3 regions of the Rhodococcus sp. IEGM 1330 genome follow, and region 1 is predicted to be linked to each of the others. Evidence: predicted binding sites of a transcription regulator. Region 1 holds the regulator's gene; each other region holds the start of a gene.
The links. The regulator LexA, encoded in region 1, represses DNA repair genes until DNA is damaged. The targets are predictions, from matches to a motif close to CGAACANNTGTTCG.
Positions count from the first base shown of each region.

Region 2: the regulator LexA is predicted to act here: its motif matches at 1,834-1,847, upstream of R4P57_RS22250 (HNH endonuclease signature motif containing protein).
Region 3: the regulator LexA is predicted to act here: its motif matches at 2,296-2,309, upstream of R4P57_RS24555 (HNH endonuclease signature motif containing protein).

Region 1 is NZ_JAWLSB010000001.1:931,248-935,413, forward strand. It holds gene R4P57_RS04305 (acyl-CoA dehydrogenase family protein) at 5-1,147, shown strand; gene lexA (transcriptional repressor LexA) at 1,224-1,907, opposite strand; gene R4P57_RS04315 (hypothetical protein) at 2,290-2,700, shown strand; gene nrdR (transcriptional regulator NrdR) at 2,801-3,265, shown strand; gene hrpA (ATP-dependent RNA helicase HrpA) at 3,278-4,166, opposite strand, start outside.
Region 2 is NZ_JAWLSB010000011.1:36,055-40,220, reverse strand. It holds gene R4P57_RS22260 (hypothetical protein) at 1-220, shown strand, start outside; gene R4P57_RS22255 (hypothetical protein) at 217-984, shown strand; gene R4P57_RS22250 (HNH endonuclease signature motif containing protein) at 1,866-3,209, shown strand; gene R4P57_RS22245 (DEAD/DEAH box helicase) at 3,454-4,166, shown strand, end outside.
Region 3 is NZ_JAWLSB010000014.1:19,094-23,259, reverse strand. It holds gene R4P57_RS24575 (3-oxoacid CoA-transferase subunit B) at 1-241, opposite strand, end outside; gene R4P57_RS24570 (CoA transferase subunit A) at 238-999, opposite strand; gene R4P57_RS24565 (IclR family transcriptional regulator) at 1,110-1,925, shown strand; gene R4P57_RS24560 (hypothetical protein) at 1,922-2,194, opposite strand; gene R4P57_RS24555 (HNH endonuclease signature motif containing protein) at 2,337-4,166, shown strand, end outside.

The sequences.
Region 1 (4,166 bases):
ATTCGTGGAACGCACACTTTTCGAGCCCGAGCACGAGCTGTTCCGGGAGTCGTACCGGAAGTTTCTCGAACAGCACGTAGCCCCCAATCATGCGAAGTGGGAAGAGCAGAACATCGTCGACCGCGGCGTCTGGGTCGAGGCCGGTAAGCAGGGCTTCCTCGGAACGGCTGCGCCCGAGGAATTCGGCGGCGGCGGAGTCAAGGACTTCCGCTACAACGCCATCGTCACCGAGGAAACCACCCGCGGTGGATACAGCGGTATCGGCTTCACCCTGCACAACGACGTCGTCGCGCCGTATCTGATCGATCTTGCGAATGACGAGCAGAAGCAGCGCTGGCTCCCCGGATTCTGCTCCGGCGAACTGATCACCGCGATCGCGATGACCGAGCCGGGCACCGGAAGCGACCTGCAGGGCATCAAGACCAAGGCCGTACGCGACGGCGACGACTGGGTGCTCAACGGCTCGAAGACATTCATCACCAACGGAATCAACGCCGATTTGATCATCGTCGTGGCGTGCACCGATCCCGAGAAGGGCGCACAGGGCTTCAGCCTGCTGGTCGTCGAACGCGACATGCCCGGATTCGAGCGAGGCCGCAACCTCGACAAGATCGGCATGAAGGCCCAGGACACCGCCGAACTCAGCTTCACCGATGTTCGCGTGCCCGCTGCCAACCTGCTCGGCGACGAGGGCATGGGCTTCATCTACCTGATGCAGAATCTGCCTCAGGAGCGGCTCTCCATCGCCGTCGTCGCCGCAGCGGCGATGGAATCGGCACTGGACATGACCATCCAGTACTGCCGCGACCGCAAGGCCTTCGGAAAGTCGATCGGCAAGTTCCAGAACACCCGATTCGTGTTGGCGGAGTTGGCCACCGAAACCACCGCCACCCGAATCATGGTGGACAAGTTCATCGAACTGCTCAACGCAGACAAGTTGACCGTCCAAGAAGCCGCGATGGCGAAGTGGTGGACCACCGAGAATCAGGTGAAACTGATCGACCGGTGCCTGCAGCTGCACGGTGGCTACGGCTACATGAAGGAATACCCGATCGCCAAGGCGTACATGGACTCTCGTGTGCAGACCATCTACGGCGGCACCACCGAAATCATGAAGGAGATCATCGGCCGCGGATTGAATCTGTGATCCGCTGATCCGAAGAACGCAGAGGGCCGCAGCACTATGTGCTGCGGCCCTTCGCGTGTCACTTCGGTGTCGATTTCTACAGCTTGCGCATCACGGTGACGACCTTGCCGAGGATCGCGGCGTTGTTGCCCGGAATCGGCTCGAAGAGCGGGTTGTGCGGCAGCAGCCACACCTCGCCCTTGGACCGCTTGAACGTCTTGACGGTGGCCTCGCCGTCGATCATGGCAGCGACGATGTCGCCGTTGTCGGCCACGGACTGCTGACGAACAACCACCCAGTCGCCGTCGCAGATCGCCGCGTCGATCATCGACTCGCCGACCACCTTGAGCAGAAACAGAGAACCCTGACCCACCAGCTCGCGGGGGAGCGGAAACACGTCCTCGACGGCCTCTTCGGCCAGAATCGGACCGCCGGCGGCGATCCGGCCCAATACCGGTACGAACGTCGGGGTCGGCAACCGATCCTGTTCCTCGGACGCCGGCGATCCGTCGACGGCGGCGGCAGCCTGATCGGCCTGCACCTCGTCGAGACCGCGGACGTCGACGGCGCGGGGGCGGTTGGCGTCGCGCCGGAGGAAGCCCTTGCGCTCGAGGGTGCGGAGTTGGTGAGCGACGGAGGAGGTCGATGTCAGGCCGACCGCATCACCGATCTCCCGAATGCTCGGTGGGTAACCGCGCTCGGTGACCGAAGCGCGAATGACCTCGAGTACCTTCCGCTGCCGCTCGGTGAGACCCGCACTGATGTCGGTGTCGACCTCCATGGCCTTGGATGTCGGTTCCGCGGCCGGCTTACCCGCTGCGGCCTTCGTTGCGGTGGCCCTGGCTCCGGTCGTCTTGGAACCCGTCGTCGTGGAACGCGTGGTCGACCTCGTCGAGGTCTCGTCCTTCATGCTGTCGGCCTCCTGCTGGTGTCCTGGATCCGGTCTGCGGGGTAGGTCTGCGCGGACTGGAGTTGATGGTGTCGACTCGTGGCGTGTGGTTTCTGACACGAATCTAGCGTGTATCAGCTGTTGAATCAAACATCTGTTCGACTCGTGTCGCGTTTTCTACAGACTTTGTCGGAGGCTCGTGATAGAACTTCGAACAAGCGTCCATCGAACGCCTGATCGAACATTCGATCCAACGAGCGAAGTCGAGGTTCCGATGACCATCATCACCGATCGCCCCACCGCCGCCGGTGTCCGTGCCCGATCCACTGTCGTCGAGCGTCGCCGCCGGGCGCGTCCCGTTCTGCAGAGTCCCATCGGGATGCACGGTGTCACGGCACCCCGTACGCAGAGCGCACCGTGCCTCCCGGTCCTCGATCCGTCGTGGACCGATGTCACCGATCGCGAGGAGGCCGATCGCGAGTTCGACGCGACCTCCGCGCACTTCGCGAGTCAGCCGGTTCGGATGCGATCGCTCGTGCTGACCGTGTTGGCGGTCCTGGTCGTGGCAGGCGGCCTGATCGGCATCGCGAACCTGCGGGCCGTTGCCCCCGATGCAGGCGCGCAGCCGGCCGGTGTGGTCGAAGTGCACGACGGAGCTCTCGTCGAGTACACGCCCGGCAGATGACCACCGGCCCCGTCGGGTTCGAGAAGACTGAGTATCCTCGACAGACTGCCCCGATGTGCGTGCTCGTCGTCGGAGCATCGGCTACGACGGAGGATCCCTTATGCATTGCCCGTTCTGCAGGCATCCCGACTCACGCGTGGTCGACTCGCGTGAGATGGACGAGGGGCAAGCAATCCGGCGGCGTCGATCCTGCCCGGAGTGCGGTCGTCGATTCACGACCGTCGAGGCCGCAGTGCTTGCAGTCGTGAAACGCAGCGGCGTGACCGAGCCGTTCAGCCGCGAGAAAGTCGTCAAGGGAGTCCGACGCGCCTGCCAGGGCAGAGATGTGGACAACGATGCGCTGAACCTGCTGGCACAGCAGGTCGAGGACGCCATCCGTGCAGCGGGATCCGCAGAGATTCCCAGCAACGAAGTGGGGTTGGCCATTCTCGGTCCACTCCGTGATCTGGACGAAGTGGCCTACCTGCGCTTCGCTTCCGTCTACCGCTCGTTCAGCTCGGCCGAGGACTTCGAGAAAGAAATCCACGAACTGCGCAAGCACCGCGAGTCCGCCGACATCGACTGACAGTCCTGCCCGTCAGCGACTCTGGTCCGAGATCGCCTTCTCGATGCGCTTCTCCGAGACCGGATACGCCGTACGAATCCCCTGGGCGAACAATCCCACGCGCAACTCCTCGATCATCCAGAACAGTTCCTGTACCCCGGAACTGTTCTTTCTGCTTTCCGGAAGCGAATCCAACAGTCGCCCGTACGACGCGTACACCCGATCGAGTACATCCATCGCCGCCGCGTCACGGCCCGCGCTGCTCGGCAGGGTCGCCAACCGCTTCGTCGCAGCCGCGATATAGCGCGGAAGGTCTGCCAATCTGCGAGAACCGAACTCGGTGACGAACCCGCGAAAGATCAAGCCGTCGAGCTGTTCCCGAACATCATCTGCCGGCTCGCCCGAGGAGGATTGAAGTTGCGCGGACAATGCCAGGGCAGCGGTCAGCACAGGGCGAACCAGGGCGAGCACCGCGGAGGTACGCTGTGGAACCTCCGCGTCGACGAGCGCCCGGAGCTTGTCGAAAGCCTCGGGATCTCGTACCGGTCCACCGTGCGCATCCATCGCTTCCTCGACCGCGAGAGCCCGGCATTCTTCGAGGAGTGCATCGACTCCGCCGTACGGATTCTGGCCGAGGGCAAGGCGTTCGGCGGTCGGCAGTCCGGCCAGCAGTGCCTTGGCTCCCTTCGGGGCCGTCGACAGCAGTAGAGCTCTGGTTCCCGACCGCATCGCGGCCCGCGCCTGCGCGGGCGTGCTGAGAACTCGCACCGCTACGCCCTGTCCTTCGGGCACCAACGCCGGGTAGCCGGTGACCTTCTGTCCGGCCACCTCTCTGGTGACCGTCGACTCCAACCGACCGAGCGTGCCCGAAGTCCAGGCCAGCGAGGGCGCGCGTTCCGCATCACCCACCGCGCTCGCCACC
Region 2 (4,166 bases), on a different contig from region 1:
TTATCATTATTTCACCGGCGAGGTCGAAATTGCATTTTCACATGCACGTAAAGAATGTGAAGAATACAACGTTATGGACAATAACTACAACCGGAACGTGGACCGGATAGAGAATTTCATCTCGACTGGCACCGGCCAGAACAAGAAGGTAAAGATCAGAAGAGCATTGCTGGATTCGTTCAGCGCCGGACTGAAAGAATTCGGAAACATTAGCGAATGACCACGCCCATAGAGGCTGGTTTCTCTGCAGCGGGAGTTCCTCACGAGCTATCGAAGGAGTTGCTTGCGGCTTACTTAACCGCAAAGCGAAAGTACCATCTCCGCGACATGCGTCCTAGTGAGGTCGAAGGTGGGCGTTTTTCCGAAGCGGCACTCCGCATTCTTGAGTGGCAAACAACCCAGCAGTACACACCGATAGGCACTACTCTTACAGGCGTTCCAACCCTCGTAAACCGCCTTAGCAATTGCACCGCGGCGAGCGATTCAGTTAGATTTCACATCCCCCGTACGCTGCAGGCCGTTTACGACATTCGCAACAAGCGCGACGTGGCCCATCTCGGACCCATCGACGCCAATCTGCAAGATGCGTCGCTGGTAATCCACATACTTGAATGGGTCTTAGCCGAGTTCGTTCGGATGTATCACAACGTTGCCGACGAAGCAGCACAGCAACTAATTGCCGACATCGTAAAAAAAGAAGTACCCGTAATTCAGGTGATAGACGATTTCCCGGTCATCCTGAAGCAGGTTCCACTAATAGATCGCGTTCTCATCCTTCTTTACTGGCAGGGCGATGGGGGAACATCGAAGCGCCAGCTTTTCTCATGGCTGACTACCAACCAGCGAAGCAACCTCTCAGCCGCAACCAAAAAGCTGGTCGAAAGCATCCGGATACATATCAGCGATGATGTTTATCATCTTACCGACCTCGGTATCAGCGACGTTCAAAACCGTGAACTGGTGGCACCAATCTCCTTAGACTGACCGCGTTGCCGAAACAGCTCGATTACGTTCGACACCTCCTGCCGCGCCACGGTTGACGATGTGGCCAATACACCCGGGCGGTGAGCGAAGCTTGCTTGCCGACCTCGTTCTCGGCGATCTAGTCGGCGTAGACGGTCAAGGTGATTAAGTAAGACGCGTGCCCGAGCCACCCTTTGAGACGGCCATGTAGTGCTCCCCCTCGCCCAGCTCATCACCGCGAACGCATGCTGGAGGTCGTGCCAGCGGCTGTGCGGCAGCCTGAGCGCGGCCAGGGCGGGTTGTAGGCAGCCCCGGTACACATTGGCGCACGTAAGCGGTGCGTCCACCGGTTTAGCGCGGCCGAGTCGTGTACGTCGATGCCTGCGGCCACCGCGCTGGCGCGGGTGTGTCGCCCTGGAAACAGCGGCGCATCTGGGTCGTAGTCCGCGGACAGCTGGTCGGCGAGCGGGTGCACCTCCCTCAGATAAATCCGCAAGTCGTCAGCCAGCCACACGTCCACCGGCACGGCGCGGCGCGACTTCCTAGATTTGGATGTGCCGGTCTCCCAGCTCCCGCGGACAGGGCGACGAGTGCGAGCCACTCGCACGCTACCGTTTTGCCCGTTCATCGCCGGTAGTGCAAGGCCGCCCACGTTCAGACCTTGAAGCTCGCCCGCCCGCAATCCCGTGAACGCCGCAAACGTCACCGCCAGGGCGTTAATCGGCCGACGGAGTTCGGTGCGGATATGTTCGGCCACCGCGCCGTGATTGAGGCGCAAACGTCCGTTTTCGCCATACGCCCCACCTGGCCAATTGCACATCCCTTGACTGAAGTTGACCCCTTGCGGACTCTCCAAAACGCCTGTAAAATCGAACATGCATTCGAGTACTGGGGAGGAACTCGTGGTCACAGCTGTACAAGATTCACCACTCACGTCCGACGAAGTGTTGCGTTTCGTCGCGCGTCTTCAGGCGTCCGATGTCCATGTCGACGCAGGAGCCGGCATCGATTTGATCTCCGCTCTCGAGACCGTCAAGTGCGCCAGCGTGGCAACCCAAGCCGTGGTGACCGACGCCGTCGCAACGGCCATCAGCAACGAACGCAAAGAGCGCGGCAAACCGAAAGCACAGTGGCGCAATGGTATTGCGTCACAAATCGGCCTGGCCCGGCGCGAATCACCGAACCGAGGCGGCACCCACCTCGGTCTCGCTCGCGCGCTCGTGCACGAAATGCCGCACACCCTCGCGCGCCTGAAAGCCGGGGAACTCAACGAGTGGCGCGCCATGATCCTCGCTCGCGAAACCGCATGCCTCACCGTCGACGACCGCCGCACCATCGACGAACGACTGTGCGCAGACCCCGCCACTCTGGCCGGTGCAGGCGACCGCACCATCGAAGGCCGCGCCCGCGCACTCGCCAACGAACTCGACGCCGCCTCCCAGGTGAAACGACGCGCCAAGGCCTACGCCGCCCGCCGCACCAGCACCCGTCCCGCACCCGAATCGATGGGCTTTTTCACGGCTTTGACGTCGATGGAGAAGACCGTCTGCATGTGGGCCACGCTGCGACGAGATGCCGACACCATCATCAATGCAGGCGGCGACACACGCACCCGCGACCAGATCATGGCCGACCTAGTATTCGAGCGCGTCACCGGCGCATCAGCTGCTCAAGGCACGCCGGTGACCATCGACATCGTCATCTCGGACTCGAGCCTCCTCGCCGGTGGTTCCACGTCCGCATATCTGCACGGCTACGGCGACATTCCGTCCGACGTCGCACGGCAACTCATCCGAGACACACTCGACAGTGAGACGCACGTCGCATTGCGCCGCCTCTACGCGCACCCGAAGTCCGGCGCATTGACGGCGGTGGAGTCCACATCGCGCGCCTTTCCCACTGCGTTGGGACGACTCATCGATCTTCGAGATCGCACCTGCCGCACTCCGTGGTGCGACGCACCGATCCGTCACCACGATCACATCAGGCCCAACTCCGCAGGTGGCAGAACCACTGCCGAGAATGGCGCAGGCCTCTGTGCCGCATGCAATTACGCGAAAGAAGGCGACGGCTGGACGGCCGAAGCGAGACGTGACAAACACAACGCACGACACCGCTACACACTCATCTCACCCACCGGGCACACCTACGACTCGAGTGCGCCGCCGATGCCGGTGGTGGAGCTGTACAACTCGACGATCGAGAACGTGATGATCACCGGTCTCTTCGACGACGATGCCGCATGACAGGTCGCCGCGGGAAGAGACCGAGCATCAACTCGGTTACACTCGACAACGACGCGCGTAGCTGCACGTCAGACGTCGTGGAATGCTTTTACTTCCGCCCGGCTCCGGCCGCGCAGTCCATGTGCACCCTGCACAGGCTTCTCTTACGGCGATCGAAACTGCCCACCGGCAGTCTCGCCACCTTGCATCTCGGCCCGAAGGCCCGCAGGTGCAACACCCTGCCCGAAAGGCACTTTTCATCACTATGACGACCCCACAGACTTTTGCTGCACTCGGCGTACCCCAGGCCATCGCGGATGTACTCGCGAGCCAGGGCAAGACCGAGGCATTCCCCATCCAGGCCGACACCCTTCCCGACACACTGCAGGGACGCGACGTGCTCGGACGCGGAAAGACCGGCAGCGGCAAGACACTCGCGTTCTCCATCCCGATGGTCGCTCGTCTCGCCGGCCAGCTCGCCGGTAACCGCAAGCCCGGCCGCCCTCGCGGCCTGATCCTCGCGCCGACGCGTGAGCTCGCCACCCAGATCGCCGTCGCAATCGAACCCCTCGCGTCCGCATACTCGCTGAAGGTCACCACGATCTTCGGTGGCGTCTCGCAGGTTCGCCAGGTGTCCGCGCTCAAGGGCGGAGTCGACATCGTCGTCGCCTGCCCCGGTCGCCTCGAAGACCTGATGAAGCAGCGTCACCTCACCCTCGACGGCGTTCAGATCACCGTCCTCGACGAGGCAGACCACATGGCCGACCTCGGGTTCCTGCCCGTCGTCACCCGCATCCTCGCCGCCACCCCGGACAAGGGCCAGCGGATGCTGTTCTCCGCGACCCTGGACAACGGCGTCGACAAACTGGTCAAGCGCTTCCTGCACAACCAGATCACACACTCTGTCGACGAGGCCACGTCACACGTCGAGGCCATGACGCACAGCGTGTTCGAGGTCGACGGCGTCGAAGCCAAGAA
Region 3 (4,166 bases), on a different contig from region 1:
CGGCATTGACGGTGACCGTCTCCTTGCCCGCGTTGATGAGATTGGCGTCGACCTCGTCCTCGGTGGGGTACGGCCCGGTGCCGAGAATTCCGTTCTCCGAGTGCAGGGTGACCTTGATCGAGTCGGTCAGGTACCCCGGGATCAAGGTCGGCAGACCGATGCCGAGGTTGACGTACTCGCCGTCGACCATTTCCGCTGCGGCGCGTTCGGCCATCTGATCGCGCGTCCACCCTGCACTCATGCTCGAACTCCTGAACTGACGGTGCGCTTTTCGATGCGCTTGTCCTGTGGCCCGGTATGTACGACGCGTTGCACGAACACTCCGGGAAGATGTACCTGGGCCGGATCGATCTCGCCCGGCTCCACCAGATTCTCGACCTGCGCGATGGTGATCCGGCCTGCCATCGCGGCGAGGGGATTGAAGTTCATCGCAGTCTTGTCGAACACGAGATTGCCTGCTGTGTCACCGATCTCGGCGTGTACCAGGGCGAAGTCGGCGTTGATCGACTCCTCGAGAACGTACCGCTTGTCGCCGAACACCCGAGTCTCCTTGGGCGGCGACGCGATCGAGACGGATCCGTCGGCGTCGTAGCGCCACGGCATTCCGCCGTCGGCGATGGGGCTGCCGACTCCTGCCGGTGTGAAGAACGCGGGAATTCCGGTGCCTCCGGCGCGAAGTCGCTCCGCCAGAGTCCCTTGCGGGGTCAGTTCCACCTCGAGCTCGCCGGCGAGATACTGCCGGGCGAACTCCTTGTTCTCGCCGACGTAGGAAGCAGTGACACGGCGAATTCGTCCGGCGGCCAGCAGGATTCCGAGACCGTAGCCGTCGACGCCGCAGTTGTTGGAGAACACTTCGAGCTCGGTGGCGTCGGTGTTCGCAATGGCCTCGATGAGCGCGTCGGGGATGCCGCACAATCCGAAGCCGCCGACCGCGAGGGTCGCTCCTCGGCCGATGTCCGCGACCGCGTCGGCGGCGGACGCGTAGGTCTTTCCAGTCACTTGCAGCTCCTGATGTGTTCGTTGAGCAAACGTTGTAGTCAGTGAACCTGAGCTGTGCATTTCGGTGAAGAGAATGCTGGTTTTTGCTCGTTCGGTGAACGGATGCGGACATGGCGTCCGGTGAGTGGACGTACGATGGCCGGGTGACCTCAGCGGAAGCCAACGCAAGTGTGATCGGCAAGATCTGTTCGTTGCTGCGCGCAGCGGGAGGCGAGGAGCCGTCGGGTGCCTCGACCACCGCGCTCGCTCGGGCGACCGGTATCGCGCGACCGACCGCCCATCGCCTCCTGGCGACTCTGGCCGACCAAGGATTCGTCGACCGCGACGCTGCGACCGGCCACTGGTCGCTGGGTCCGGAGATCTATCTGCTCGGATCGATGGCGGCATTGCGGTACGACATCACCGACCAGGCTCGAAAGATAGTGCAGTCGTTGGCTACGGAGAGTGGAGAGAGTGCGTTCCTGTCGGCCCGGCGCGGGGCGGAGACCGTGTGCCTGCTTCGGGTGGAAGGGAGCTTTCCGTTGCGCTCGCACGTGTTGTACGAGGGTATCCGGCTACCGCTCGGGGTGGCGTCCGCAGGTCTGGCCATCCTCGCGCACCTTCCCGATCGGGAGGTGGACGAGTACCTGGGCGGAGTCGACCTGGTGCCCGAGTGGGGAGAAGGCCACTCCTACAGCGAGATTCGACGCCGCATCGCGCACACCCGCACCACCGGATTTGCCGTCAACCCGGCGTTGCTGGTGGAAGGCAGCTGGGGCCTCGGTGCTGCCGTGTTCGACCGTGCCGGAGGTCCTGCGTGGGCACTGAGCCTGACGGGTGTCGAGACGCGATTCCGTGATGATCGACGCCGGGAGTTGGGCAAGCTGTTGCTCGACGCGGCGCACCGACTCACCGTGCAATTGGGGGAGCGTCCCAGCCCCGGCTAACTGTCCATTTCTTCGAGAATGTCTGCGGCGTCCTGACTGCCTGCGGTGGCCAACCTTTGCAGCTCGTCGCGGTCGCCACGTTCACTGGCGAGCTCGACGAGGATGTCGACGGCATCGCTGCTGCCTGCATCGGCGAGAGAGCGGAGTTCGCCGAGGTCGTTTCGAGAGCCTGCGAGTTCGACCAACTGGTCGATGGCATCCTGATCGCCGCGGGCCGCACGCTCGCGCAACTCTACTAGTTCTGACGACGTGGAATCGGGCTCGCTCATGGAGTGGAGTGTAGGACGATTCGGCGGATAGCGGCAGGTCAGCTGTCCGATTATCAGCTCGAGCGTTCTTGTCGGTGGCCCGGGTTAGTCTTCACCTCGTTCGAACGCATGTTCTGAAACGTTGCTCACCGGGGGGTGAAATATGGGTGCAGTACCGACTGTGTCGCTGGAGGCGTTGACCGCTGCCGCGCGTGAGGAGAACCGGCACGCGGCCCTCAAGATCACCGCCTGCTACCGCGTGCATTGCGACTGGATCACCCGCGATTCCAAGCACAAGCATTACAGCCGGTACGGGCGCACCGAGATGGCACTCGCGTTGGGCTGCTCCGCCACGGTCGCCGAAGCGTACGTCTCGGTCGCAGTCGCCCTGCACACCCGGCTCCCCCTGGTACGGGCCGCGTTCGAGACCGGCGAGATCGACCTCCCGCGAGTGCGGACCGCATGCCGGATCCTCGACAACCTCTCCGACGACATCGTGACGTTGGTCGAGAAAGAAGTAGTCGAAGCAGCGCGACGCAACTCGCCCGGCCCCCTCGAGAAAGAGATCTGGGACATCCTGCTGCGCGTCGCACCCGAGGAAGCAGCAGCACTGCGGGAGTTCGCGAAGAAGTTCCGCACCGTCACCTACAGTCCCGCCGGCGAACTCACCCGCATCCGGGCCGAGTTGACCGCACCCGAAGCCGCCGCCGCATGGCAGCTGCTCGAGGAGATGGCCGACACCCTCTGCCCGAAAGACCCGCGCGGTAAGAAAGAACGCCTGTGCGATGCGTTCATGGCCCGCATGCACGGCGAACCCCGCCTGGCGTGCCTGTGCCAACGCCCCGACTGCCCCAAGCCGGGTGCGGTGCTGCCGGATCGGCGGGTGCCGTTGACGATGATCACCGTCGACATCGCCACCCTCATCGGACTGTTGGCGAATCCGGCGTATCTGGCCGGGCACGGATCCATCGACCCCGACCTCGCCCGAGAACTCGCACGCAACAGTCACTGGCAAATCCTGCTCACCGAAGCCGTCACCCTCGCCGAATCCCTCGGCCTGGCCGTGCAGAACCCGGAGACCGGGGAATGGGAACGAACACCGACAGACCAGAAACAGCAGTCGGACTCGGGGTCGGATCCAGCGAGCGACACGAACCCGGAAACAGAGCCCGACGCTGGATCGGCAACGGAGTCGACCCCAGCATCAGCATCGGTGCCGAACAGGGATCCCGCGACCAACGCGACCGAGACAACCACCGACACCGATGCGAGCACTACGTCAGCGCCAGCAGCGGAATCTGCTTCCGGCCAGGGAACAGATCGCGGCCTTGGCTCCGAGGCAGCATCGGAGCATGCAACATCGGCCCGAGGTCCGGTCGGCAAATCGAGTTCGGCATCCGACCCGACCGGCGAATCACCTCGAACACCGGATCCAGCACAAGCACCTGCGCCGATGCCGGAGCCGGAGCCGGAGCCCAGCACTGCATCCGATCGAACCGAAACCCACACTGCTCCAGATCAACCCGAGCGAACCACGACTGTCACTCCGACACCGACAGCTGGACCACCACCGACAGCTGGACCACCACCGACGACAGGCCCCACGCAAGGAAGAGTCCTCTCGCCGGAACCGGGAACGACGACATCACCGGCTCCGATGGAAGGTCAGACGGTGGGTCAGGCGGAGGACACCCCTGCCCATCCAGCGGCAGATCCAGCTCCACCCGACTCCGACGGAGGCGAAGGCGAAGGCGAAGACAGACCACGACGGACACAGTCGCTGACATCCGCCGCAGCCCTGTTCTGCACCCACACCCCAATCGGCAGGGGCACACGGCACAGTTCTGCCCTCGACCTCTCGACACTGAACCGCGCCGCCCCGAATCGCGCTGCCCTGAATCGCGCTGCCCCGAATCAGGCAGGCCTCGGGCGTTCGAGCAACCGCACCGGCTGTACAGCCAGCAGCCTCTACCTCGGCAACGCATCCCTGGCC